DNA from 4 places in the Pantoea sp. YU22 genome. Region 1 is predicted to be linked to each of the others. Evidence: predicted binding sites of a transcription regulator. Region 1 holds the regulator's gene; each other region holds the start of a gene.
The links. Region 1 encodes PurR, which represses purine synthesis genes. Its sites were predicted from a motif close to CANGCAAACGTTTGCNTG; they were not measured.
Positions count from the first base shown of each region.

Region 2: the regulator PurR is predicted to act here: its motif matches at 1,683-1,700, upstream of EKL29_RS16950 (NCS2 family protein).
Region 3: the regulator PurR is predicted to act here: its motif matches at 1,769-1,786, upstream of EKL29_RS15575 (NCS2 family permease).
Region 4: the regulator PurR is predicted to act here: its motif matches at 1,265-1,282, upstream of purM (phosphoribosylformylglycinamidine cyclo-ligase).

Region 1 covers NZ_RYDU01000001.1:630,687-633,813, forward strand. Annotated here, with positions in the region: gene punR (DNA-binding transcriptional activator PunR) at 99-1,004, shown strand; gene purR (HTH-type transcriptional repressor PurR) at 1,001-2,026, opposite strand; gene EKL29_RS03055 (YnhF family membrane protein) at 2,312-2,401, shown strand; gene EKL29_RS03060 (C40 family peptidase) at 2,451-3,127, opposite strand, start outside.
Region 2 covers NZ_RYDU01000013.1:103,667-106,793, forward strand. Annotated here, with positions in the region: gene recG (ATP-dependent DNA helicase RecG) at 1-1,627, shown strand, start outside; gene EKL29_RS16950 (NCS2 family protein) at 1,752-3,127, shown strand, end outside.
Region 3 covers NZ_RYDU01000011.1:88,126-91,252, forward strand. Annotated here, with positions in the region: gene EKL29_RS15570 (4'-phosphopantetheinyl transferase superfamily protein) at 1-310, shown strand, start outside; gene EKL29_RS15575 (NCS2 family permease) at 387-1,700, opposite strand; gene yieH (6-phosphogluconate phosphatase) at 1,850-2,512, shown strand; gene EKL29_RS15585 (MFS transporter) at 2,540-3,127, opposite strand, start outside.
Region 4 covers NZ_RYDU01000005.1:122,883-126,009, reverse strand. Annotated here, with positions in the region: gene purN (phosphoribosylglycinamide formyltransferase) at 1-166, opposite strand, end outside; gene purM (phosphoribosylformylglycinamidine cyclo-ligase) at 163-1,203, opposite strand; gene upp (uracil phosphoribosyltransferase) at 1,443-2,069, shown strand; gene uraA (uracil permease) at 2,138-3,127, shown strand, end outside.

The DNA.
Region 1 (3,127 bases):
CAGGCAGGTTGAACGCGGCAAAGTGTAAAAGGGTGCGCCCGTCACTGTGAAACGTTAATATTTGCAGAATGCTGTGAAATATTTTGAAGGGAATAATTATGTGGTCTGAATATGCGCTTGAGGTGGTGGACGCCGTCGCGCGTACCGGCAGCTTCAGCGCCGCCGCTAAGGAACTGCATCGCGTGCCTTCTGCCGTCAGCTATACGGTGCGTCAGCTGGAAAGCTGGCTGGCGGTACCGCTCTTCGAGCGGCAGCACCGCGACGTGGCGCTGACCGCCGCGGGAGAACATTTCGTACGGGAAGGACGCGAAGTTATCAAAAAAATGCTCGCCACCCGCAGGCAGTGCCAGCAGCTGGCGAATGGCTGGCGCGGCCAGCTGAGCATAGCGGTTGATCGCATCGTGAAGCTGTCGCGCAGCCGCCAGCTGGTCACGGACTTCTATCGCCATTTCCCCGATATGGAGCTGCACATCAGCTATGAAGTTTTTAACGGCGTCTGGGATGCGCTGGCCGACGGGCGCGTAGACGTGGCGATCGGCGCGACCCAGGCGATTCCGGTCGGTGGACGCTTCTCTTTTCGCGATATGGGCGCGCTAAACTGGCGCTGCGTTGTGGCGCGCCAGCATCCGCTTACGCAACAGCCGCGACTCGACGACGACGCGCTGCGCGCCTGGCCGTCGCTGGTGCTGGAAGATACCTCGCGTGCGCTGCCGCGCCGCATGACCTGGACGCTCGATAATCAACGGCGTCTGGTGGTGCCGGACTGGCAGGCGGGGCTGGCGTGCGTACTGGATGGATTATGCGTGGCGATGATGCCGGGCCATCTGGCGCGTCCGTTGCTGGACAGAGGGGATCTGGCGGAGCTGACGCTGCCTGCGCCGTTCCCGGAAAGCCCCTGCTGCGTGAGCTGGTCGGAAGCGCACGCATCGCCGGCACTGAGCTGGCTGCTCAGCTATCTCGGCGATGCGCAAACGCTCAATCAGGAGTGGTTAAGCGAGGATTAACGGCGGTAGTCGCGGAAGGGACCGTCACCGACCGAGCGACGTTCAATCAGCGTCGGGTGCACTTCAATGGTCTGCGACTCTTCGCGTTTGCTGGTGATGCGATCCAGCAGCATCTCCAGCGCCTTCTCGCCCAGCTGGGCTTTAGGCTGATGGACGGTAGTCAGGGCTGGCGTGAAGTAGCGCGCGTTGCGCACATTATCATAGCCGATCACTGAAATATCCTGCGGCACGCGCAGGCCCATCTCGTCGGCGGCGCAGATCGCCCCCATCGCCATAATATCGCCGCCGCAGAAGATCGCCGTTGGGCGCTGCTTCTGCTGCAGGATCTGTTGCATCGCCTGATAGCCCGATTCTGGCTCAAAATCGCCCTGCACAATCCACTCGGAACGCACCGCGATGCCTGCTTCCTGAAGCGCTTTTAAAAAGCCTGCATGACGGCCGCCGCCGGTGTTGCGCTCCAGCTGACCCGGTATGGCGCCGATGTCGCGATGGCCGCGTTCAATCAGGTAGCGCCCCGCCAGATAGCCGCCCTGGAAGGCGTTATCGAGCACGGTATCGGTAAAGTCTGCGCGCGATTCGCCCCAGTCCATCACGACCATCGGGATATTGCGATTCTCTTCCAGCATCTTCAGCAGATCGTCCGGGTACTCGGAACACATTACCAGCAGTCCATCGACGCGCTTCTGCGCCATCATCGACAGGTAAGCGCGCTGCTTCTGCAGATCGTTGTGGGCGTTGCCGAGAATCAGGGTATAGCCGCGCTCAAAGCAGTGGTGCTCCACCGCTTCGATAATTTCCGCAAAATAGGGCGCCTCGCTGGAAGTGGCAAGCAACCCCAGCGTCTTGGTGTGATTTACCTTCAGGCTTCGCGCCACGGCGCTGGGCGAGTAGTGCAGCTCCTGAATCGCCTGCCAGACGGCGTTGCGCGTCTCTTCCGCAACGAAGCGCGTTTTATTGATAACGTGAGAAACGGTGGTGGTGGAGACACCCGCGCGCTTCGCGACATCTTTGATTGTTGCCATTAAAAAGAGACTCCAGAACTCATCAATAACTCGCTGATAAGCATAATGTTAAACGTTTGCGTCCGCTAAGAGACTTTTCTGTTAATTCGCTACAGTTTTTGTCGGTGAAATATTCACTGGGCGGGACAAAACAGAGGCTGTTGCGTGCGAACGGAACCGGTGTTGCGTCAGTTGCGCAACAAAGCCGGAGATTCTAACAAGGCTTGCAGGATAAAACGAGATTTTTACCGGCAACTATGGGAAAATCCCTTAAGACCCTGTTAATTGTGTGGATAAGGAAAAGTGATGAGCACTGATTTGAAAATGGCACTGATGACGACCTGTGCCGCGCTGCTGATGATCGTAGCGTTTAGCTTTACCGCCGTGATGCACTGATACGCAGCGATAAAAAAACCGGGGAGGCCCCCGGTTTTTCTTTTCTGTCTTAGCGTATGGTTTTCGGCGTCATCATTCGGCGCGCGCCGATGTAGTGACGCTGCCAGTAATCTTCCGACAGACCGCTGATCTGGATATCTTTTCCGGTGCGCGGCGACTGAATAAATTTGCCGTTGCCGAGATAAACGCCAACGTGATCGGCCGTACCGCGACCGTTAATACGGAAAAACACCAGGTCGCCTTTCTCCAGCGATTCGCGCTTCACCGGCGCGGCGTCGCGCAGGTGGTACATTTCATTGGCGGTGCGCGGAATTCTGAATTTCACTAAATCCTTATAGGCGTACCAGACCAGGCCGCTGCAGTCGAAACCGGTATGCGGAGAGGTGCCGCCCCACTGATAGGGTTTGCCCAGCTGTCCCATCAGCTTGGTCATCGCGGTTTCGCGCGCTTTCTGGTAACGCAGGCGATGAGACTTGCTCATTTTGATGGTGGTGCCGTCATCGGCGTCCAGCAGCTGCAGCTTAGCGGTTTTGGCCGTACCCAGCTCGCGCTGATGGCCATAACGTTTACGGGAAGATTTAAGGGATTTTTTCTGTTCGCCAGCGGAATGAGAAAGTGAAGCCGTTTCGATTTTCTTCTGTTTTTTCAGTTTAATTTTTTGCGTAGCAGAAGAAGGGCGCGATTTTTTCGAGCTGCTTTTAACCGGCCGCCGTTTGCGTCGCTCAT
Region 2 (3,127 bases), on a different contig from region 1:
CTATCCCACCACCGAAGGCATTCGTCAGGCCACGCTGCGCAGCCTTACCGATCAGGCGTTAACGCTGCTGGAGAGCGTGCCGATCGCCGAGCTGCTGCCGCAGGAGCTGGCGCAGGGATTGATTAGCCTGCCGGAGGCGCTGCGCACGCTGCATCGCCCACCGCCCGATCTGCGTCTGAGCGAACTGGAGCACGGCCGTCATCCGGCGCAGCGTCGTCTGATTCTGGAAGAGCTGCTGGCGCACAATCTCAGTATGCTGGCGGTGCGCGCTGGGGCGCAGCGCTATTACGCGCTGCCGATGACGCCGCGCCATACGCTGAGCGACAAACTGCTGGCGGCGCTGCCCTTCTCCCCAACCAACGCGCAAAAACGCGTGGTGCAGGAAATAGAGCGCGACCTGGAGAATGATTTTCCGATGATGCGCCTGGTACAGGGCGACGTCGGATCCGGTAAAACCCTGGTCGCAGCACTGGCGGCGCTGGATGTTATTGCGCACGGCAAACAGGTGGCACTGATGGCGCCTACCGAGCTGCTGGCAGAACAGCACGCGAACAACTTCCGCAGCTGGTTCGCGCCGCTCGGGATTGAAGTTGGCTGGCTGGCCGGCAAGCAGAAAGGCAAAGCGCGTCAGGCGCAGCAGGAGGCGATCGCCAGCGGCCAGGTGGCAATGGTGGTCGGCACGCACGCGCTGTTCCAGGAGCAGGTGCAGTTCAAAGGCCTGGCGCTGGTAATAATCGACGAGCAGCACCGCTTCGGCGTGCACCAGCGGCTGGCGCTGTGGGAGAAGGGCGAAGAGCAGGGCTTCCATCCGCATCAGCTGATTATGACCGCTACGCCGATCCCGCGTACCCTGGCGATGACCGCTTACGCCGATCTCGATACGTCGACCATTGACGAACTGCCGCCAGGCCGTACGCCGGTCACCACCGTGGCGATCCCTGACAGCCGCCGCGACGACATTATCGCCCGCGTGCGGCATGCCTGCCAGGAGGGCCGCCAGGCTTACTGGGTCTGCACGCTGATCGAAGAGTCTGAGTTGCTGGAAGCGCAGGCGGCGGAAGCGAGCTGGGAAGCCTTAAAAGCTGCGCTGCCCGATCTGAATATCGGCCTGGTGCATGGCCGCATGAAGCCTGCGGAGAAGCAGGCGGTAATGGCGGCCTTTAAAGCCAATGAGATGCAGCTGCTGGTAGCCACGACGGTGATTGAGGTCGGCGTCGACGTCCCCAACGCCAGCCTGATGATTATCGAAAACCCGGAACGCCTGGGTCTGGCGCAGCTGCATCAGCTGCGCGGACGCGTCGGGCGCGGCGCGGTTGCCTCGCACTGCGTCCTGCTCTACAAGGCGCCGCTGAGCAAAACCGCGCAGCGGCGTTTGCAGGTGCTGCGCGACAGCAACGACGGCTTTGTTATTGCCCAGCACGATCTGGAGATCCGCGGCCCGGGCGAACTGCTGGGTACACGCCAGACCGGCAACGCCGAGTTCAAAGTCGCGGACCTGCTGCGCGATCAGGCGATGGTGCCAGAAGTGCAGCGCGTGGCGCGCCATATCCACCAGCATTACCCAGAACAGGCCAGGGCGCTGATTGAGCGCTGGCTGCCGGAAACCGCCCGCTACACCAACGTCTGACCCGCCTCCTTTTTCACCGGCTAAACCGCTCCTTTCTGCGCGCTTAAGATAAAGAGTGGCAAACGATTGCTTTCAGCCATAAGCGGTTTAAAATCCCCCTCTTCACAGATTGGGAAGCCACTTTATGTCCGTTAAGCAACCAGACGCCACCCTGAATAAATCAACCGCGCCGCGCCAGAGCGAGCTGATTTATCGTCTTGAAGATCGTCCGCCGCTGCCGCAAACGCTGTTTGCCGCTGGTCAGCATCTGCTGGCGATGTTCGTGGCGGTCATCACCCCCGCTCTGCTTATTTGTCAGGCGCTGGGCCTGCCTGCGCAGGATACGCAACATATTATCAGCATGTCACTTTTCGCCTCCGGCGTGGCTTCCGTGCTGCAGATTAAAACCTGGGGTCCGGTCGGTTCAGGCCTGCTGTCGATCCAGGGCACCAGCTTCAACTTTGTTACGCCTTTAATTATGGGCGGCATGACGCTGAAAAACGGCGGCGCTGACGTGCCGACCATGATGGCCGCGCTGTTCGGTACGCTGATGGTCGCGTCCTGTACCGAAATGGTGCTGTCGCGCGTGCTGCATCTGGCGCGCCGCATCATTACTCCGCTGGTCTCCGGCATTGTTGTGATGATTATCGGCCTGTCGCTGATTCAGGTCGGGCTGACCTCGATTGGCGGCGGCTTCGCCGCCATGAACGATCACAGCTTCGGCGCGCCGAAAAACCTGCTGCTGGCGGGCGTAGTGCTGGCGGTGATCATCGTACTCAACCGGCAGCGCAACCCCTATTTGCGCGTCGCGTCGCTGGTTATCGCCATGGCCGTCGGCTATTTCGCCGCCTGGCTGATGGATATGCTGCCGCAGGCCGCCGCGCCGGTCAGCCAGCCGCTGCTCTCGGTACCGTCGCCGCTCTACTACGGCCTGGGCTTTGACTGGAACCTGCTGATCCCGCTGATGCTGGTATTTATGGTGACGTCGCTGGAGACCATCGGGGATATCACCGCCACTTCGGACGTCTCAGAGCAGCCGGTAAGCGGCCCCCTCTATATGCAACGTCTGAAAGGCGGCGTGCTGGCGAACGGGCTGAACTCCTTTGTTTCCGCCCTGTTCAATACGTTCCCGAACTCCTGCTTCGGCCAGAACAACGGCGTTATCCAGCTTACCGGCGTCGCCAGTCGCTACGTGGGCTTTGTGGTGGCGCTGATGCTGATCCTGCTTGGCCTGTTCCCGGCGGTTAGCGGTTTTGTGCAGCATATTCCGGAACCGGTACTGGGCGGCGCGACCATCGTGATGTTCGGTACCATCGCCGCCTCTGGCGTGCGCATCGTATCGCGCGAGCCGCTGAACCGCCGCGCGATTATGATTATCGCGCTGTCGCTGGCGGTCGGTCTGGGCGTATCGCAACAGCCGCTGATCCTGCAGTTTGCACCAGACTGGCTGAAGACGCTGCTCTCTTCTGGCATCGCCGCAGGCGGGATCACCGCCATCGTGCTGAACCTGATCTTCCCGCA
Region 3 (3,127 bases), on a different contig from region 1:
GCGCCAGAGCATTCTCAAGCTGACCGGCGAAGGCAGCGACAATATGGCTTCTCTGCGGTTGCAGCCTGCGGCCGGCCGCCTCCGCTCGACGATTTACCCCGATATTCAGGCGGTGTGCGATGCGGAGCCGACGCTGGTATGGTCATGCGCCCTGTCGCCCGCGACCCAGCGTCTGCATTTATGGGAAATCGATGCCTCGCAACAGTGGCATGCGTTGCGCGACGTAGAGATGAGTAAACCCAATATCGGACCGCGCACGCTGCGTCTGACCAGCTCGCCGCTGGAACGCAGCGCCCATCCTGAGATGTAAAAAAGGCCGCGTAAGCGGCCTTTAATTTTTCTGGCTGAGGGTGCCAGCGCGGGCGAGATATCGCCCGCGCAGTGTGTTAATGCCCGTCGATAAAGGCGATTTTCAACACAAACAGCAGCGCCACAACCACCACGCAGGGGCTGATCTCGCGCCAGCGGCCAGTGCCCAGCTTCATCACGCAGTAGGCGATAAAGCCCAGCGCAATACCTTCGGTAATCGAGAAGCTGAACGGCATCATCGCCGCAGTAACAAAAGCCGGTACCGCTTCAGTCAAATCGTCCCAGCGCACGCGCGACAGACTGGCGGTCATCAGGACGCCAACATAAATCAGCGCGCCTGCGGCCGCATAGCCTGGCACCATCGCCGCCAGCGGCGAGAGGAACATCACCAGCAGGAAAAGCACGCCGGTCACCACCGCCATCAGGCCGGTGCGGCCGCCAGTCGCCACGCCGGACGAACTTTCGATGTAAGCGGTCACTGACGAGGTACCCGCCAGCGCACCGGTTACTGAGCTGAAGCTGTCAACGAACAGCGCCTGCTTCATGCGCGGGAACGTGCCTTTCTCATCGGTGAGGCCCGCTTTATCGGTTACGCCGATCAGGGTGCCGGAGGAGTCAAACAGGTTGACCAGCATAAAGGAGAAAATCACGCCCGCCATGCCGATATTGAACGCGCCTTTAATGTCCGCCTGCCCTAATACGCTGCTGACTGCAGGCGGCGCAGAGAAGAGGCCGACATATTTCACATCGCCCAGCGCCCAGCCGATTGCCGTGGTAATGACCATCGAGATCAGCACCGCCGCATGGATATTGCGCGACGCCAGAATCGCGATAATAAAGAAGCCGAGCGCGCCGAGCAGGACGCTGTGCGAGGTCAGATTACCCACGGCGGCGATAGTATCGGGATTCGCCACGATAATACCGGCGTTTTTCAGCCCCATCATGGCGATGAAAAGGCCGATGCCAGCGGTAATGCCGACGCGCAGGCCCAGCGGGATATTGGCGATCATCCAGTAGCGCACGCGCAGCAGCGTCAGGATCAGCAGGCCCAGCGCACCCCAGAAAATCGCGCCCATACCGACCTGCCACGAGTAGCCCATCGCGCCAACCACCACAAAGGCGAAAAAGGCGTTCAAGCCCATCGCCGGTGCCAGCGCCACCGGCAGGTTGGCGACCAGCCCCATCAGAATACTGCCGAAGGCGGCGATCAGACAGGTAGTGACGAATACCGCCTGGGTATTCATGCCCGCCACGCCAAGAATCTGTGGATTTACAAAGACGATGTAGACCATCGTCAGGAAAGTGGTGACACCGGCGATAATCTCGGTGCGCACCGTAGTGCCATGTTCCTGCAGCTTGAAAACGCGCTGCAAAAGGCCTTGTTTACTCATGCCAGCGATCCTGATGAAAAGAACTCGGCGCGTATCCTGACCGCTTTGCCGCGGCAATACAATGATTTTTCGCAACCGTTTCCGGGATCGCAATCTGCGGCGATTAGGTTAAAGTGTGTGCTCTCCCGAAATCAGAAGGATAGCGACAGATGTCAGTAGAGTGTGTGTTTTTTGACTGCGACGGCACCCTGGTGGACAGCGAATTGCTCTGTACCCAGGCTTACGTAAACACCTTCGCCCGCTACGGAATAAGCTGCTCACTGCAGGAGATGTTCGAAAAATATAAAGGCGTCCAGCTCTACGACATTATCCGCGACGTGGCTGAAACACATCACGCCTCGCTGCCGCAGGCAGCGTTTGAAACCGATTACCGCGCCGAGGTGGCGCGCCTGTTCGACGCGTCCCTGACGCCGATCCCCGGCGCAAAAGCGCTGGTGGAGAAAATTACCGTACCGATGTGTGTCGTCTCTAACGGCACGGTAAAGAAGATGCAACACTCGCTGGGACTGACCGGTATGCTGCCCTGGTTTAACCAGCGCCTCTTCAGCGGCTACGATATCTCGCGCTGGAAGCCCGATCCCGGACTGATGTATTACGCCGCCGAACAGATGCAGGTGCCTGTCGAGCGCTGCATTCTGGTCGATGATTCAGAAGCGGGCGCCCGCGCTGGCATTGCGGCAGGCATCCCGGTGTTTTACTACTGCGCAGACGCACATAATCCTGACATCGATCACCCGCTGGTGACGCGCTTTACCGATATGGCGGAACTGCCCGCGCTGTGGCAGGCGCGCGGCTGGCAGTTAACGGACTGACGGCGGATGCGCGACTGGCTTCCTTAATCAACCAATGGCGCCCAGCGAATCGTCGTTACCCTGCTTTTTCGGCAGCAAAAAGAGCGTGGCGAAAATATCCAGCAGGTAAATTAGCGCCAGCAGCGTAATCGCCGCGACAAAGGAGATCTTGGCCGCCAGCAGCCCGATCACCAGCGGGCCGAAACCGCCGACGCCGCGTCCGAGGTTGAATAAGACATTCTGCGCCGTGGCGCGCGCCTGCGGCGGGAAGGTGTCGGAGATCAGCGCGCCGTAGCCGCCAATCATGCCGTTGACGAACATGCCCATTAGCGCGCCGGTGAACAACATCACGGTGGGATCGCGCAGCTGCGCGTAGATCACCACCATCGCTACCGCGCCGAACTGATAGAGCAGGAAAATTTTCCAGCGCGCGAAGCGGTCCGCCAGCACGCCAAACAGCCAGATGCCGAAGGTCATGCCGACCACGGTGACCGCCGTCCATAAACCCGACTTCGTCAGGCTGAAGCCGAAGTTAGCGGAAAGATAGCTCGGCATCCAGATCATCAGCCCGTAATAGCCGAAGTTCTGCACCGAGGTCAGGATAAAGATGCCAAGGCTCGCTTTCGCCGTGGCGCG
Region 4 (3,127 bases), on a different contig from region 1:
TATGGGTCGGCACGCCCGCCTCGCGCGCGCGCGTCAGGCCGAAAGCGGTCGATTTATTACTGAAAACGGCAGCGACGCTGCCGTTAATACGCCCGCTTGCGCAGGCGTCGAGGATGGACTGAAGATTGCTTCCGTTGCCGGAAATCAGCACAACCAGCTTTTTCATGCGTTAATAACCACGCGCTCTTCCGAGTCTGAGGCTTTAATCACGCCGATTTTCCAGGCTTTCTCGCCTGCAGCGCGCATTAGCTCGACCGCTTTATCTGCTTCGGCGGCGCTTAGCGCGATCACCATGCCCACGCCGCAGTTAAAGGTGCGGTACATCTCGTGACGGCTGACGTTGCCTGCCTGCTGCAGCCAGTTAAAGACGGCAGGCCATTCCCAGCTCTTCTCGTCGATAATCGCCTGGGTATTATCTGGCAGTACGCGCGGAATATTTTCCCAGAAGCCGCCGCCGGTCAGGTGAGCAATCGCATGGACATCGACCTGCTCGATCAGGCTCAGAATATTTTTCACATAGATGCGGGTCGGCTCCAGCAGATGATCCGCCAGCGGTTTGCCGTCCAGCTGCTTAGTCTGCGGATCGGTCTGGCTCACCTCGAGGATTTTGCGCACCAGTGAATAACCGTTGGAGTGCGGGCCGCTGGAGCCCAGCGCGATCAGCACGTCGCCGTCCTGCACTTTTGACCCGTCGATAATTTCCGATTTCTCGACCACGCCGACGCAAAAACCGGCCACGTCATAATCTTCGCCGTGGTACATGCCCGGCATTTCTGCGGTTTCGCCGCCGACCAGCGCGCAGCCGGACTGCAGGCAGCCCTCGGCGATGCCGGTGATAACGGAAGAGGCGGTCTCGACGTCCAGCTTGCCGGTAGCGTAATAGTCGAGGAAAAACAGCGGTTCCGCGCCCTGAACCACCAGATCGTTCACGCACATGGCGACCAGATCGATACCGATAGCGTCATGGCGCTTCAGATCCATCGCCAGACGCAGCTTGGTGCCGACGCCGTCGGTTCCGGAGACCAGCACCGGCTCGCGATATTTCTGCGGCAGCGCGCAAAGTGCGCCGAAACCGCCCAGCCCACCCATCACTTCCGGGCGGCGAGTCTTTTTCACTACGCCTTTAATACGGTCAACCAGAGCATTACCAGCATCGATATCAACGCCGGCGTCTTTGTAGCTGAGAGAGGTCTTGTCGGTCACTGCGGAATCCCCACGCGATTGCGGTTGGTGGTTAACAAAAAGCGCGGCAATTCTAACAGCGCAGGCAAACGTTTGCGAGCCCCATTGCCTGGTCAAATTGCGCGCCGGACGATTTTCATCAATCCTTGAATGCAGGATCTAAAGTTTCCCTCTTTGCGCAACGACATATGGCGCGCTTGCGAAAAGGCGGTATAATCCCGCGATTTTTTTTTAGCTCAACTCATTCCGGGAGAACACCAATGAAGATCGTGGAAGTCAAACACCCGCTGGTCAAACATAAACTGGGCCTGATGCGTGAGCACGATATCAGTACGAAGCGCTTCCGCGAGCTGGCGTCGGAAGTCGGCAGCCTGCTGACCTACGAAGCCACCGCCGATCTGGAAACCGAGCGCGTCACCATCGAAGGCTGGAACGGCCCGGTGGAAATCGATCAAATCAAAGGTAAAAAAATCACCGTAGTGCCGATTTTGCGCGCCGGTCTGGGGATGATGGAAGGGGTGCTTGAGCATGTGCCGAGCGCGCGCATTAGCGTGGTCGGGGTCTACCGCGATGAAGAGACGCTGGAGCCGGTGCCTTACTTCCAGAAGCTGGTTTCCAATATCGAAGAGCGCCTGGCGCTGGTGGTCGACCCGATGCTGGCAACGGGCGGCTCGATGATCGCCACTATCGATCTGCTGAAGAAAGCGGGCTGCACCAGCATTAAAGTGCTGGTTCTGGTTGCCGCGCCGGAAGGGATCGCCGCGCTGGAGAAGGCGCATCCGGACGTGGAGCTCTACACCGCTTCAGTCGATCATGGACTCAATGAAAAGGGCTATATCATTCCGGGGCTGGGCGATGCCGGCGACAAAATTTTCGGGACTAAATAACTGAATCAGCCGACCAGAGAGTCGGCTTTTTTTTGGCAAAAAAACACAACCTTTTAAGGGGATAAATGATGACTCGTCGCGCCATTGGCGTTAGCGAACGCCCGCCGTTACTGCAAACCATACCGCTCAGCCTGCAACATCTCTTCGCCATGTTTGGCGCGACGGTGCTGGTGCCGATCCTGTTCCATATCAACCCGGCAACGGTGCTGCTGTTCAACGGCGTTGGCACGCTGCTTTATCTTTTTATCTGTAAAGGCAAAATCCCCGCCTATCTCGGCTCCAGCTTCGCCTTTATCTCGCCGGTGCTGCTGCTGTTGCCGCTGGGCTATGAGCTGGCGCTGGGCGGTTTTATCCTGTGCGGTGTGCTGTTCTGTATCGTCGCGCTGATTGTGAAAAAGGCGGGTACCGGCTGGATCGACGTGATGTTCCCGCCGGCGGCGATGGGCGCAATCGTGGCGGTTATCGGGCTGGAGCTGGCGGGCGTGGCGGCCAATATGGCGGGTCTGCTGCCGGCGGAAGGGAGCAGCGCCGACAGCACGACGATAATCATTTCGCTGGTGACGCTGGCGGTGACGGTTTTCGGCTCGGTGCTGTTTCGTGGTTTCCTCGCCATTATCCCTATCCTGGTCGGCGTGGTCGTGGGCTATGCGCTCTCTTTCGCAATGGGCATCGTCGACTGGACGCCGGTCTATAACGCGCCCTGGTTCGCGCTGCCGACCTTCTATACGCCGCGTTTCGAATGGGCGGCGATGCTGACGATTCTGCCCGCTGCGCTGGTGGTCATCGCTGAACATGTCGGGCATCTGGTCGTAACCGCGAATATCGTGAAAAAAGATCTGATCCGCGATCCCGGCCTGCACCGCTCAATGTTCGCGAACGGTCTTTCAACCGTCATCTCTGGCTTCTTCGGCTCGACGCCGAATACCACCTACGGCGAAAATATCGGCGTTATGGCGATTACCCGCGTCTACAGCACCTGGGTAATCGGCGGCGCGGCGATCATCGCTATCCTGCTGTCGTGCGTCGGCAAACTGGCGGCGGCAATTCAGGCGATCCCG